DNA from 2 places in the Leptospira fletcheri genome. Region 2 is predicted to be linked to the other one. Evidence: riboswitches for the same ligand, from Rfam matches in the RefSeq annotation. Region 2 holds a riboswitch; the other holds the start of a gene.
What was found. A riboswitch is a leader RNA that binds a small molecule or an ion and turns the genes downstream of it on or off. The one in region 2 is predicted to bind cobalamin.

Region 1 (7,959 bases), 530 kb from region 2:
AAAGAAAAATCAGGACCGACGGAACGTCGAGAAATAACTCTGCCGGAACCATTGTAACCAAAAAGTAATCGCCTATTCACCGAATAGATACAAGATTTCCGTACGATCGGAGAGATGTTTTCCGAGGCAAATACGAAAATTTATCCGAACCCTAACCCGTTGCGCGTCATGGTCGTGACGGAGACCTTCCCTCCGGAAATCAACGGGGTTTCCAAAACGCTACATCGTATGTTAAGCGACCTCCTGCAAAGAGGACATGAAATCATACTGGTCCGCCCTCGCCAATCCTCGAACGACATGGCCACGGCCAACGGAAATTACAGGGAAGTGCTGGTAAGGGGAGCCAAAATTCCGTTTTACGAGGACCTTCGCTTCGGCTTTCCGGAAAAGCGACTCTTGAGAAGATTGATGCAATTCGAAAAGCCGGACCTGGTGCATGTAGTCACCGAAGGCCCGCTCGGCTTGTCCGCCGTTCGTGCAGCGAGGCACCTAAAGCTGCCCGTGGTCAGCGATTTCAGAACGAATTTTCATTCTTATGCAAGATACTATAAGGTAGGTTTTATCGGCAAACTGGTCCATTCCTACCTTCGGAATCTGCACAATCTCACTCACGCTACGCTCGCCCCCACCGCGCAGATCGTGGATCAGTTGGCTGCCTCCGGATACAAAAACCTGAAAGTGGTTTCGAGAGGAATCGATACTACTTTATTTCATCCTGCGCAAAAGGATTCGAAATTAAGAAAAAGCTGGGGTTTAACTCCTTCCGACTTCGCCGTACTGTACGTCGGACGAATCGCTCCGGAAAAAAACCTGGGTCTTTTGGTTCGGGCTTTCCGTAGCCTCCAAGCGAAAGTACCGGAAGCGAAATTGATTTTGGTCGGAGACGGTCCGGCAAAAGAAAAACTGAAAGGCGAACATCCTGATTTCATATTCGCGGGAATGCAAAAAGGCCAAGAGCTGGCCAAACATTATGCGACCGGAGATTTGTTCTTATTTCCCAGTGTGACGGAAACGTTCGGGAACGTCGTGTTAGAAGCGATGGCCTCCGGTCTTCCGATCGTCGCTTACGATTACGCGGCTGCAAAAGAATATCTACGACACGGGAAATCGGCGCTCCTACCCGCATTGGATAAGGAGGAAGAATTCGCGGAACTTGCCTGCCTTCTTGCGGAAAACAAAAAGTTGGCCAAAAAACTAGGCGCTCATGCTAGAAAGACCGCAGAAGGTTGCTCCTGGGAAGACGTTGCCGACACTCTTGAAACCGTATATGCGGAATTCGGAAAACGAATCACGAAAAAAGCCAAGAGTCGCAAATCGAGTTCCTTTAAGGTAGTCGTAAGCAGGGCTTAATCGAAATTTCACTAAAAAGGAATATAAAATTTCCTTTTTTGCTTGTACTTCCTTTCCGATTCCTATAATGACGGGCAACCGAACGGTAAGGAGTCAGAAGCATAATGCTGAAGTTCCCCGGATACAAGCCTTCCACTTATTTTTCCTTCCCGAAAAGGGAGAAATTCTCATCCTCCCCTAGATTCCATATCAAAAACAACCGAGCCCGACAAAAACGCTTCAGACGGAGAGACAGAGAAAAAAGGCAGACCGGTAATCCATAGAGATCGTAACATGGCTTCCCATGGAAACATTGGAAGTCAAAACGATCAGCCTCTGGATCATGGCCGTCCTTTATACGATCGCCGGAATCCTACATTTCGTCATTCCTAAGTTCTATCTGAGAATCATGCCCCCTTGGATTCCTTACCATAAATTCATGGTACAATTCAGCGGAGTGGTGGAAATTCTACTCGGTTTAGGATTATTTTACCCCCCGACAAGACCCCTTTGCGCTTGGGGAATCGTGCTTTTGCTGATCGCAGTATTTCCGGCAAACGTCTATCATTTTCAATCCAGAACGAAGCGGGATCCTCCCACGATTTTACTACTGGTACGATTGCCCGTACAGTTGCTTTTGATCTATTGGGCTTATCTTTATACGTGATTTCCGCTTGCGCACAAACAGTCCGATGGGTCCTATGTCCGTAGCTTTCTGGGAGGAAGCAGGGTGAAATTCCCTCGCTGACCCGCAACTGTGATCGCAATCTTCGTTCCGTCCAAGTTACGGATTGCGTAAGCCAGATCTTCCCCGCGATTTTTATAACCCCGTGGTCTGGGTGAATCGTATCTCGTAAACGCGTTCTAGTCCGTTTTACGAAGGGCCCCCGAAAAGCGCTTCGGGGTTTCCATTGTGTCATTGATCCAGCAGGGTATACCCTTGCAGAAATCGAAGGCATATATCATCATATTATGATGAACTTGTGAATCCCCGTTTCAAGGGGGATAGTATCGATGCAAGTTCATTTCAGACGTTTCGCCGTCGCTTTGGCGTTCTTCTTACCGCTACAAATCGCTTTTTCGGAAACGGAAATAGAGGAAAAATCCAAACTTCCGGCCAAAAGCGATTCTTCTAGACAAACAAACGCAAAGAACGAAGGAATTACGGTCCGAGGCAAGGCGGATTCCAGATCCGCCAGCGAGGGCAGGATCGATTCGCAAAGATTAAAGGCTAGACCCATCCAAAACGTGGGAGAACTCGCCGAAGCCATACCCGGAGTGATCGTAACTCAACACAGTGGAGGAGGAAAAGCCAACCAGTTTTTTTTGAGAGGATTCAATCTGGATCATGGAACCGATTTCGCATCGAGCATCGACGGAGTTCCGATCAATAATCCGAGCCACGCTCACGGGCAAGGCTATACGGATTTGAATTTCATTATCCCGGAACTAGTCCGGGAAATCGAATATAAGAAAGGAGTCTATCATGTCGAAGAAGGGGATTTTTCTTCGGCAGGCGCAATGCGGATGAATTATTTCAAGTCTCTTCCCAAAAGTCTGATCAAGATCGAGGGAGGGAGTCTCGGCTTCAAGCGTACGGTTTTTGCCGAATCGAAAAGGATCGGATCCGGAAATCTCTTGTATGCGGGGGAATATTCCCATTACAACGGCCCTTGGACCATTCCGGATCGTTATAATAAATTGAATTCCTTTTTGGGTTATAGTCTCGGAGACGCTTCGGAAGGGATGTCCGTCCAATTTTCCGGATATAGAGGCTCTTGGCATGCTACGAATCAGATTCCGCAAAGAGCCCTGAAAATAGGAAGATCCTGGTTGAACGCGGATGCAGGAGGATTGAACCGGTACGATGCGGAGGATCCGAATGATGGAGGACATTCCCGAAGAGCGAGCTTTACCGCCGAAGCCCACAAAAAGACGGCGAATTCGGAGATGAAGGCGCTTTTGTACGGAACGTATTACGACCTCGACCTGTTTTCCGATTTCACTTTTTTTCTAAACGATCCCGTAAACGGGGACCAGGTCGAACAAAAGGATCGGCGATCCATAGGAGGGGGGAAGGCTTCCTACAGTCGAACCCTCTTCCTCGGCTCTTTCAAGTCCGAAAACACGGTCGGAGTACAGTTCAGAAGGGATTATATCCACACGGGACTTTATCACACCCAGGCAAGATCCAGGCTGGAAAGGATAACATTGGATCGGGTCATCGAAAGCTCCGCATCCGTATATTATGAAAATAGGATTTCCTTTACGAACAAGATCAAGGCCTTTGCGGGAGTACGAAACGATACATTCTTTTTCAACGTCGCTGACGATTTAACGAATAGAAGCACGATCCGGCGGGCACAGACGACCAACCCGAAAGCGGGTTTGAATCTCGGCCCTTGGAAAGGGTTCGATTTTTATCTGAACGGAGGTTACGGTTTTCATAGCAACGATGCGAAAGGTCTCTTACTTCCGTATACCACAGTAAGTCCTATTGCAAGAACCGGAGGAAGCGAAGTAGGAATGAAAACCATGATTCTTCCGGGACTACAATCCTCTTTGGTTTTCTGGAGATTGGATTTAGACTCAGAATTAGTCTACTCGGGAGATGACGGTACCACCAGCCCCAGTCGTCCCAGTACGCGAAAAGGTGTCGAATGGTCCAATCTCTATTCTCTCTCCTCCTGGTTGACGGTAGATCTAGACGTTTCGATTTCGAAGGCGAAATACAGAAAATACGATCCGATCGGGAATTACGTTCCACAAGCCATAGGCAAGGTGTTCGCCGCCGGAATCAGCTTCGATCGCTGGGAATTTTTCGGATCGATTCGTGTACGCTATTTCGGCCCCAGAGCTTTGATCGAAAGCGACTGGGTACGATCGGCTCCGAGCACTCTCTGGAACCTTCAAATCGGAAAACACATAGGCGATTCCTGTTCCATCCAGTTGGACGTCTTCAACCTGACGAATACACCCGCAAGTCAGGTCCAATATTATTATCCGACATTATTGAAAAACGAAGCCCCCGGTCCGGACAGCGGGGGTTATAACGACATTCTAACTCATCCGGTTATGCCAAGAAACATTAGATTTTCATTGAGTATCAAATACTGACCAAGGAGTCCGTTTAAAGGGAAAAGCGACTCTTTTTTGGCAGGAAGGCAAAAAAGTTGTATGCAAAATCCAAAGATTCGAATTAGTCTAGAGTCTCGGATAGTTTGTTTTAGGCACGCAAACGCCTCGCGTTTGTGGAAGATGGTGAAATTCCATCACGGTACCGCCGCTGTAAGAGGGACAAAAGGAGCAATATGTCACTGGAGAAATCTGGGAAGACGCTCCGAGTAGGATGAACTCGAGTCAGAAGACGCCCTAAAAAACCCTGAACGAGAATCAGCTTCGGCTTTAAGGCTGTTTTCCGTGAAAAAACAACTCAGAACAAAAACGACATTGAACGATTCTTTTTACGGATCGTACATATGCAAAAAACCATTTTAATACTCTTCGGGAGAACTTAAATGCGCACAGTAAGCCTTCTTCAAAATTCACTCCAGAGAATATCAGCCAATTGGAACTCTTTGTTTCTGATTTTCGGCATTTCGCTTTTTGCGTTCGGGGCGATTTATATCGTGGCTTTGGAACCGATGCAAGCGGTTCACGATACTTTCCACGATCTCCGTCACGCAGCAGGATTTCCGTGCCATTAAACGACCCAATGTCCCTACTCGCCCTCTGTAAAAGAGGGTTTTGGGCGGGGATCGGAGCCGGTGTCCTTTGGGGAATTTTATTTCTTTTTATCACCAGCCCACTCATTTGGGAAGCGGAACTTTATGAGGATGGGCATAGCCATTCCCACGGAGCAGCGACCCTCCACAGTAGAAGCGCTTCGGAAACCGACATAAATAAAAATTTCATACACCAATTCGTACCGACCGTACTGGGTTGCGCTTTGTTAGGATCGGGTTTCGGAATTTTAAGCGCTCTTTTTTCCGGAATCCTGAATCTTTTACGCGGCAATTCCGGCGACTTCCGTCCCGACTTCTCTTTTAAATCCGTTCTTCTTTTCGGCTTCCTCGGATTCGCCGTCTTTCACGGAATTCCAGCGTTTGGAACTCCTCCGGAATTGCCCGGCAATGCGGGTGCGGAAGAGTCGTTTTCCGCTCGGCGCTTTTGGTGGTCCGGATCCGTCTTTTGTTCTCTTCTCGGAATTTTAGCGACTTCCTTTCTAGTTTCCAAAACCGGAATCGCTTTTTGGAAACGACTTCCTGCATTCGCAGCAGGAATTTTGATCGCCTCTTTTCCTTTCTTTCTAGGAACTCCGGCGCAATCCCATAATAGTACGGCGCCTTTGGAATTGGAGACGCGCTTTTTCTATTCCAGCTTAGCGGTAAACGCGGCCTTTTGGTTTAGCTTATCCGTATTCTTTCTCTTTCGGAAAGCGGACACTCGTTGGAGATTTGCGAAGCCGTGAACGGATCCTCTTCGAGTCGGACCGGCGTTCTGATCGTCGGTCACGGAAGCCGTGAACCCGGCTCGAACGAGGAATTCGAAAGATTCGTTTCCGATTATTCCTCAAGAAGGCCGGACTTGGAAGTTCGCGGCGCCTATATAGAATTGGCCGCCCCGGATTTCAAATCCGCGTTAAACGAATTCGCCAAATCCTGTTCCAGGATCGTCGTTGTTCCTCTCTTCCTCTTTTCCGCCGGACATACCAAAAACGACATTCCGTTGGTACTGGACGAGGTCAGCCGACAATTTCCGAATACGGAATTTCTCCCCTCCAGCGCCATCGGAGTCCATCCTAAAATGCTGGAGCTGCTCCACCTACGAACCCGGGAGGCGCTCAAGAGGACGGAAAGTCGTCCCGAGAAAACCGCGGTCTTGGTGGTCGGAAGAGGATCTTCGGATGCGGATGCCAATTCAGATTTTTATAAAGTAGTTCGGCTCTTCGAGGAATCCAACTATTATCATTTCGTTATGCCTACTTTCATCGGAATAACGAAACCTCAGCTCCAGGATAGCCTTGAAATCGCCGCAAAACTCCGTCCGGAAAGGATACTGGTTCTTCCCTATTTCCTCTTCGGAGGAAAGCTGATCACGGTAGCGTCCGAGCGTTTGTCTTCCTTCTCAACGAACTATCCGTGGATCCGCACTATGATCGCAGGACATTTCGGTTCCGATCGTATCGTCCACGAGATCCTGGATGAAAGAATTCGGGAAGCGATTCTTGGGACCGGTCGTCTCCCTTGCGCCACCTGCGAGTATAGGGAAAAACTTCCCGGCCTTACCGATAAAGTCGGAGGACTTAAAGCGCTTTTATGGAGCGTGCGACATATGGAGACTCATTCCCAAGCCGCTCCTCACGCTTATCCACACCCGAACCTGAAAAAACACGTATTAGTCTGTGATAATATAGATTGTGCACACAAGGGAAGTGGCAGTCTGATCGCAAGGCTGAGGTCCGAAATTAAGAATTCGGGAAAGCAGAAGGATTTCAGGGTAACTAGAGTATCCTGCTTGGGTCGTTGCGGAGAGGGACCTTCTCTCGTGATTTACCCGGATGGAATCTGGTACCAAGGGGTGCAGGAACCTGACGCCCCGGAGATAGTACAGGATCATTTATTAAACGACAAAATCGTATCCAGATTAGTGGATTCGATCATGCAATAGGAGAGGAATCATGGCCTGCCACGAGATAGCCGCATTAAGATTGGGAATGATGAACATATTGGGTCTTCAGGATGAAGCGGTTCGCATCCACGAAATCAACGAAATCGGACAAAACGTGATAGCGACTCCGGGACCGATCCGGAGCCTATCCGAAGCCAAAGACTTCCAGTCACTGATGCGTTTTTACGAAGGCAGTCTGACGGAACTGGAGGAAAAAATCGCGAGTTTAGGTCCGACGGATCCGAAACTTTCATATTACAGATCCCTTCTTATCCTGACCAAGAAAGTGGAGCTGGAACTGAAAAGTACATTCCGAAATTTGAATGTATTGTTTAACGATCTCGAAGAAATGCACGATTTGGTGCACGAAATCTATCCCGGGTAATCGTTCGTGGCGACTCCTCCCAAAAAAGCGACTCTGGAATCCAGAATTCCGATAGGTTCAGGATACGATTTGTATTCGTTCTCCTTACCGAAGGATAACCCTCTGAATTTCTGCGGAGGACAATATGTCATTTTGAATTCCGGTCTGGACGCGGGTGAGGAAGGAAAGAAACTCAAGAGAGCCTACACTATCTTTTCGAAAGATTCCGATCAAAATCGATTCGAACTTCTGATTAGAAAAGTACACCGAGGTCGCGTATCCAATCATCTTTCCGAATGCCCGATCGGAGCCGATTTCGAATTCTCGGGTCCCTGGGGAAAATTCGCCGGTAACGAAACCTGGCCTAACACCGGAAAAACCCTCCTGTTTGCGACCGATAACGGAATTTCTTCCGCAATCAGCCTGATCTCTTCCGGAAAATTCAAAGACCGAGTCGATTCGACCAAATTGGTGTGGTTGTTAAGCGAACATGAAGATCCGTTCTTAGTGGATTGGATCCGGGAAGAAAGGATCGGAAACGCGACGGGTGTCGAATTCGTTCCCGTCCGATCCACCGGCGACTCTTGGTCCGTAGA
Region 2 (7,959 bases):
TTGCTGGAGCCGATTCTTTGGATTCCGGCCGTGGTCAAAAAGGCGGGCAGAACCGTGGTTAGAAATCCCAAAGCAAGACCGTAGGCGTAGACTTGCCAAGGTTGTTCGACGAGAATTTTCCAATTCTTCGTGACTAGAAAATGGAAAATCACGAAGGCTCCGGACCAAAGCATCAAGAGAGCCGTGAATCTACGGGATCCCAATTTCGGAATCAATTCCCCGCTTCCGATCAAGTAAACGGAATAGGCCAAAGCGGATAGAAACACCAGACCTGCTCCTAGGAAAGCTTTGCCACCTTCCGCTTTTGCGTCCGGCAAGAATGCCAGGAGGATACCGGAATATGTGAGCGCCACCGCGTACAATTCCACCGTATGAGCCCGCTTTCCTAGAAAAAGAAAACTCAATAGCAGAACGATCGCAGGATACGTGAACAATACCAATCTTTCTATGGACGCCGAGAGGTATTCCAATCCCCAAAAGTCGAAGAAGCTGGCCAGATAATACCCGATGAAAGCCAGGAATACCACATTTCTGTAATTCTTCGGCGAGATGGGAAGGTTCTCGGTACGTTTCGATTCCCGGTAGAGAACGAATGCAAAAAACGGAATGGCGAACAGCATTCGAAGCGTCAGCACCGTAACGGAGTCGATTCCGTATCCGTATACCAGCTTTACCAAAACTCCCTTGGAGGAAAAGAGAACGGTTCCCGCGAGTGCATAAAGAAATCCTTTTGCTTCTTCTCCCGTTCCGGAAAAGAACCGGTACGACGATCTTGTTTCTTCTCCGTTCATTCTTCCAAAATTCCCGCGGCTTTCTTTCCTGAAAGCAGGAATCGGATCATTCCCCCAAAAAGAAGGAATTCAGATCTTTTCTTTGTAGGAAATATCCGCCTCTCGGATTTTTGGCGGGGAAGAAGAGGTCGTTCCGAGCCGACTCCGTTAGACCCGCTTCCTTGATCTCCCGTATTTTCGTATAACATTCGGAGAGAAACAAGGAATGTCCGCAACCCAATAGATGATATCCTTCGTGCACTAAGGTCGCGGAAGGTGTGCTCCAGAAAAGTTGGTTTAGAGAAAACCAATGGGCCAATACGTATCCTCTCGATCCTGTGTTTCTGTCCACGGCCCCTAAGACTTCCGGTAAAGGAATGAAGAAGAAGGCCAAAACGATCTGGGCGATCTGATAGAAATAATCCGTACTCTTCGCTCCTGCGAACGCCAAGATCCGATCGCAACCTTCGGGGAGGGGAGCATGAACTAGATCTTCCAAGATCGCGATACCGGTCCACCCCCGGCGTTTCCATTCCGTGATACGTACCGTTTCCGCTCTCAGTCGATACAACGCTAATTCGTCGTTCCAGGAATCCATCAAGGAGGAGATCCTTTCCGTGGAGACGTTTTCGTCCTTCCAAACGCATACTTTGAGGGTTTGTGTTTTGCCGTATTCCAGCGAGTTTCGTACGGATTCCCTGTGGAACCCCACCGTAGTACAATCGGTCAATAGGAAGAGTAGGAAAAACAGCTTGGGGAAGTGCGTTCGAGACGGGAGCATTTTTCGAAAACGATAGGCTCCGATCGGAGGAAATAAATACAAGTCGAAATACCTTTCCCTTGTTCCCGTCCGCAATTTCGGAAAATCTTTTTTTTCCAAAACAGCGAACTTAGGACCCTAGGGGAAACGTCCGAAAAGAGTACTATGGCCAAGACATCCCCAAAGGTATCCAATAGGAAAAAAAGATCGGTATCCTTTGCCGTGATGCTTCTTTTGCCTCTTTTCCTTTTTATAACGACGGCTTTTGTAGGAAGTTGTTTGAAATGGAACCGGGTTCGTACCGAAGCCGCTTTTGAGGAACGTTTGAACCCTCTGGAAAAGATCTGGCGTTCGATCCAATTGAAGTCGCTGGCTCGGGAACACGGAACCGATTACCGGGAAAAAATATCGGAAAACCAACGTCGTACCTTAGGAATTCTGAGAGAATCCTTTTTGGAATCCTTGCTTCCCAAATTTCTCTTTTTGGCTGTGGTCGTTTTGATTCCTTCTTATTTCTTTTTCCAGCTTATTCGGGAAGGATTGCCTCGATCCAAGTCCACGACTCCGTCCCATTCCAAAACGAAATCGAAAACGACTCACACTTCTTCCCGCTCGGGCTCCTATAAAAATCCAGTAAAATCCCAAAATAGATTGCTTAGATGAGTCGGATCCATCGAACTTGCCCGTATGGAACGAGGAACGTCTCGTAAGGTTGCGGCTCTCTGGATGATCTGCTCTGTAGGTTTGCAGGTCGCTTGTAGCTTCGAGAAACGTCTGGAGTTTTCCCAACCGGAAAAAATCGCCCTAGAATCCGACGCTCAACCTTGTTCTCCTCTCGGCCAATTCAATCGCTGGTACGCGTTTTACGGACTATGGCAACTTTCCTCGGAACCTGCTTTGCCAAAGCAAGAAGGAAAAGTTTACGTCTTGGAAAGTTATGCGGAATGGCCCCAAGTTTCTCTTTCCCTGGTTTTGGGTTTTTTATCCTCCGTATCCGTTCGAAAAGTGAAGATTACGGAATGCGATACCACCACTCGATTCATTCATAAAAAGGATTATGATTCTTTTTTCGAATCCGAGAGGGAGAGGGCCAGGACGGATTTTTTTGCGGAGAGCGAAAGAACCTTCGAGGATTCCCTTCGGAAATATCTGGATAAGAGCAGTCCGGCGGATTCTGCGGGCAAGAATTATAGCACCATCATTTATCGGACCGGTAGGATCCAAGAGGCGAGGGTCCTGAGCCAGGACGTGGATAACATCCAAGTGGAATGGGATGAAGGGGAACAGAAGAAGGAGTCCGTCATACCGAAAAAAGAGATCTATAAGGTGATCTTCGCGACCAAGGTGATTCGAGTGAAGGAAAAACCCGGCTCGAACTAGCAATCGACTTTTCGGTTCCGCGAAATCCGAATTCGGATCAATATTTTGTCTTACCGAAGGAGAGCGCCATCATGTCTCCTTGGTCGAAGAACTTGACGGCCCAGTCCGAAATTTTTTTCGACACCTTGAATTTCCAACCTGCATTCTTTCTCATCGTTAGGCCGCTTCCATAGCTGATATGAGAGAGGGGCAAGTATCCGAGTTCCATGCAGAGCTTTTCGATTCCGTCCAGGCTATAATAATACAGGTGCTCCGGCACGTTTAGGTATCTCCATTTGGGACCTAAAGTGCGGGCCAAGAGTCCGTAACGACAAGTGGAGAGAATCAATCTCCCTCCCGGTTTTAAATGGAGAAGGATTTTTTCCAGGGTTTGTTTGGGGTAGTGGAGGTGTTCGAGGCTCGCCCAAAGGGTTATTAGATCGAATTGTTTTGTTCCGGCGGGATCCCAGGTCAGAAAGTCCGTCTGTTCCACATCTAATTTCAGCTCGTTTACGGCAAAAGCGACCGGCCCGGAAGCGATGTCGAGGCCCTTGGCCTGCCAATCCCGGTCTCTCAAATAGTCCAAAAAATACCCCGCCGCACAACCCACATCCAAGGCGGTTTTGGAAGGTCCCAGGTTTTTTTCCCAGGTAAAGAAATCCAGATCTCCTAGGTTCAAATTGTACACCCGGGAGATTTCCCTCTTCGTGGATTCGGAATAATAATCATCGTACCCTCTGTCCGTCCTTCGGGTAAAATAGGAATCCTCGTAGTATTTCGCCACTTCCCCCGGGGAAGGTTGAGGGTTTACTTGTACGAGACCGCATCGTTTGCATTCCACGATACGAAACGTTTCTCCTCGCGAACTTGCCTTCGAAAACAAAGGGCGAAAATCTTCCGTATAGCAAGTATTGCAAGGGATTCGGTCCATATAGTTTTCTCATCGGTACTTCGGGAAAAGCCGAGGCCAAAATTTTATCTTGAGGATCGGCGTTTCGGTACCATCGAAAACGGCTTTTCGGAAAATCAAGGTCGGAAAAATCTCCCACTATGCAGAGAATTCCGTTTTTTTTGAGTCGTGCGATTCTCCTCTTGGCCTTCGTTTCGAATCCGATTTGGGCCGAAACGGAGACGATCAAGATCAAGGCTGTCGGCGATTTGGTGATGGGAACGAATTATCCCGACAATCGACTTCCTTCCGACCCGAGAAACACTCTTTTCTCCTCAGTGGAATCCTCCCTCCGCGGTGCGGACATCCTTTTTGCGAATTTCGAAAGTACTCTTACGGATTATCCTACCTCCTCCAAGAATATCAATCGCCCTCTGATCTTCGCTTTTCGGACTCCTCCTTCGTATGCAAAAATTCTAAAGGATGTGGGTTTCGACGTTCTTTCCATCGCGAATAACCATAGTTTGGATTTTCACCAGCAAGGTTTCGACGATACCGCTAAGAATCTTTCCGCCGCCGGACTCCGGTACACCGGAAAAAAAGGCGCCATCACTTACATGACAGTAAAGAATACCACGGTTGCTTGGATCGGATTCAGTCACATGAAGGCCGCTCACAATAACGTGAACGACATTGCGGACGGTGTTGCCCTGGTCAAGGAAGCAAAGAGAAAAGCCCAATTGGTCTTTATCTCCGTGCACGGAGGATCGGAAGGAGGTCCTGCGCTCCACGTCAAGAACGAGCAGGAAAGGTTTTACGGCGAGTACAGGGGAAATCTAGTCGCACTGTCCCACGCATTGATCGATGCGGGGGCCGATCTATTTATCGGTCACGGTCCTCACCTGCCTAGGGCCATGGAACTTTATCGAGGAAGATTGATCGCGTATTCCTTGGGAAATTTTTTGGGGTACAGGGTGTTTTCCACGAAGGGTTACGGCGGATATTCTTTGGTATTGGAAGCGGATCTGGATCAGAAGGGAAATTTCGTAAGAGGAAAAATTTTACCTCTACAGCTCAGCCAAAACGGAGTTCCGGCTCCGGACCCCGAAAACAAAACGGTAGAACTCTTGCAATCCCTGACCAAGGCGGATTTTCCCGGTAAGGGTCCGAAAATCCATTCCGACGGAACGGTCCTGCCTTAAGGTTTTCGTTTTGAAGAAGGGAAGATCCACCCGTTAGCGCGGTCTTCCCTTCTTTTTCGTCAATTGGACGGTGGAGGCGACTCCAAAGCTCCCGCCGGGTTTTTAAAGTTCACTTCGAACAGATCGTAATGGGATTCCCTGGCTCCCGTGGTAAATGCGACGGAGATCCCTAAGAAGTATTTCAGGTTGAACCTCATCGCGGACCAGGCGAAATTCGCGATGTCCTCGTTCGTAACGGAAAACGGATGGACCTTTCCCCTGGTTTCGTCCAGAAAAATTCCTTCGTACGTTCCTATTAAGGTTCCCTTATATTCTAAATTTAGAATCCTACCGGTGACGGAAAAATTTCTCTTGGATCCCGTCTTGGGCCCCGCGAGTTTTTCCGCGATCTCTTTCGTCAAAACGGTCTCCTGCTTTTGGGCCGACAGGACTTCGAAGTCCGTCGACAAGGCGAGAGGTGTGATTCTATGGATTCTATAATGAACGAGTACGTCCTGATTTAGGCTCTTGTTCAAAAAATTCACCGCGTCGGTAGTTTCGGGTCTGACGCTGAAAGGAACTTTTTTCTTTACCGGAGTGAAGCATTCGTCCTTCATTTCATCGCATTTTTCCGACGCGTCGAAGGACATCATTTCCAGAGTGCCTTCGTACGAATCGAAGATGAGTCCTCTGCTTTCGAATTGGGTCAGTTTCGCTACGGCCCAACCTTCCGAGTAGGTTCCGATCGCGGATACGGAAGAAGCGGAAAAGAGTACGATTCCGGTGAAAAGCCATAGTGACAGATTGTTCAGTTTCATTCGGGGTTCTATGCTCCGGGTTTTTTCGTGAATTTTGGATGCAAACATTCTGGCTTTAGACCCGACGACTTCAAGAAAATATTTCATTCTGCGAATGAAAAGGAGGCAAATCGATCTTTTTTGCGATTGCCTTGCCGCTTTCGAGAAGAAAGCTGGATTCGCAAGCAGAGGGAAAAAGGGAATCCGGTGCAAAACCGGAGCTGAGCCCGCAGCTGTAAGTGCCTTTTAAAAGGGGACGGCAACCGCCACTGTCCGATTGGACGGGAAGGCGCCGATCTCCGGCACGAGCCAGAAGACCTGTCCTAACGCTTATCGATTGTCGGACTTTCGGGAATTAAGGTCGGGCGGGAAGTCCTTTCGCGCGCCTTTTTTAGTCCGCTCGTATCTTCTCCCGTCCGGGAGAAATTTTTGGCCCCCTTAGATACAGGTACTTTTCTTAAAGACGGATCTTTTGATTTGCGCCGGAACCGGTTCTTCCTGTTCGGGTTGGCTTTTTTTTCTATCTCCATTTTCGCGCAAGGCCAGACCACGCAGGAATCCGCTCCGATCCGAGTTTTGGGTAAGGTCGCCGACTCTTCCCAGCCGGAAAATTTTCGGAAGAATCCGAGCGGATTCCAGTCTTCCATCAATCTGGACCAATATAGTTCGCGTTATACTAGCTTGCCGGATGTCTTGGAAAGGGAAGCCGGTGTTCGAGTCCGTAGATACGGGGGCTTAGGTTCTTATTCGACGCTTTCCTTGAGAGGCACGAATCCCAACCAGTCTCGGATTTTTATAGACGGTGTTCCTTTTAACAATTCCCAAGGAGGGGAGGTCAATCTTGCCGATTTACCCTTCGACAATCTGCAAAGCGTGGAAGTGTATCGCAGCGGGGCTCCCGTCGGATTTTCCGGATCGGCGATCGGGGGAAGCGTGAACCTGGTCACTCGAAAATCCACAGGACTTCCGAAAACAAGGATCAACCTAGGAGGAGGAAGTTTCGGTACGGGAAAAGGAACCTTGGCACATACAGGAACATACGGAGGAATCGGCACCAGCCTATTTTTTTTGGGAGAGAAATCCGATCAGAATTTTCCGTTTTTGAATCCTCACGGGACAGTGATCGTAAATCCGTACGATGATACAGTAGATCGAAGGAGAAACGCTCAATACGAAAGATCCACCGGAATGCTCGGCCTGGACGGAGATCTAGGCCGTACGAAAATCCGATTTTGGAATGATCTAAATTATCGTTCCCAGGGAATTCCGGGGCCGGCATCCAATCAGACAACCCGGGTTCACCGGAAGTATCTCAGAAACACTTCTTCGGTTTCCACGGACACCAAAGGATTGTTCGACGGGCGTTTCCGGATGGAGACCCGGGCATTTACCACATTTGCGAACGACCAACTCTATGATCCCAAATCGGAATTTTCTTCCGGCGCTCCCAATTCCTCGGCTAAGATCCACCAATCCGGTCTGCAAGCCACTCCTACGTTTTATTTACTGGATTACGGGCAGATCGTCCGTACCCATTTCGGATGGGAGAGAGAAACCTTCGGCCGGAGTAGGAGCAACGTCAATAACCAAGATGTGATTTATGAACCGGAAAAATCCCGTACCTATCTGACCGCTCAGTTGGAGGACGAGATCCGGTTGTTCGGTGAAACATTGATTCTTACTCCAGGCGTTTCCTGGGATCTTTATCAGGATCGTTTCCAAACCGATACTCCTTGGTTCCAGAGACAGGATCCGTTAGCGTCGGCCAATAAGAGCACTTCCTTTTCCAATCCCAAGACAGGCGTACTGTATAAGCTGTTCGAAACACAAACGGCCTCCTTAGATTTCAAAGCCAATGCTTCGAAGCAATACAGGATCCCTAGTTTTCTGGAATTGTTCGGAGAAGTCGGCACCATATTACCCAACGATAGTTTAAAACCGGAGAAGAGCGGAAATTTGGACGCCGGATTTTCGGGAAAGTATTCGGCCGGAAATCTTCGGTCCCAAGCTTCCGTTTCGTATTTCCGGAAAAGGATTTCGGATATGATTCTTTTCATTCCGAATTCTCAATTTACCTTGAGACCGGAAAATATAGACTCCGCGAAGATAGACGGTGCGGAAGTTTCCCAAAAAACGGAGTTCAAAGGTTGGAAGTTCCTGGTCGATTATACTTATCAATTGGCGATCAACACTTCCGACGCGC

Region 1: it holds a riboswitch for cobalamin, as region 2 does, so the genes downstream of both, EHO60_RS06960 (CbtB domain-containing protein) here and EHO60_RS09520 (TonB-dependent receptor plug domain-containing protein) in region 2, are expected to answer to the same signal.

What each region holds. Positions count from the first base shown of each region.
Region 1 covers NZ_RQET01000004.1:780,944-788,902, reverse strand. The annotation lists gene EHO60_RS06980 (DUF5329 family protein) at 1-37, shown strand, start outside; gene EHO60_RS06975 (glycosyltransferase family 4 protein) at 115-1,350, shown strand; gene EHO60_RS06970 (DoxX family protein) at 1,634-1,996, shown strand; gene EHO60_RS06965 (TonB-dependent receptor) at 2,344-4,446, shown strand; cobalamin riboswitch at 4,540-4,720, shown strand; gene EHO60_RS06960 (CbtB domain-containing protein) at 4,848-5,036, shown strand; gene EHO60_RS06955 (CbtA family protein) at 5,045-5,800, shown strand; gene EHO60_RS06950 (CbiX/SirB N-terminal domain-containing protein) at 5,797-6,999, shown strand; gene EHO60_RS06945 (DUF3209 family protein) at 7,010-7,384, shown strand; gene EHO60_RS06940 (FAD-binding oxidoreductase) at 7,391-7,959, shown strand, end outside.
Region 2 covers NZ_RQET01000004.1:1,308,589-1,316,547, forward strand. The annotation lists gene EHO60_RS09485 (DMT family transporter) at 1-791, opposite strand, end outside; gene EHO60_RS09490 (hypothetical protein) at 838-1,551, opposite strand; gene EHO60_RS09495 (hypothetical protein) at 1,810-2,193, shown strand; gene EHO60_RS09500 (LIC_13076 family protein) at 2,218-2,910, shown strand; gene EHO60_RS09505 (class I SAM-dependent methyltransferase) at 2,948-3,820, opposite strand; gene EHO60_RS09510 (CapA family protein) at 3,940-4,980, shown strand; gene lsa26 (surface adhesion protein Lsa26) at 5,040-5,777, opposite strand; cobalamin riboswitch at 5,919-6,095, shown strand; gene EHO60_RS09520 (TonB-dependent receptor plug domain-containing protein) at 6,234-7,959, shown strand, end outside.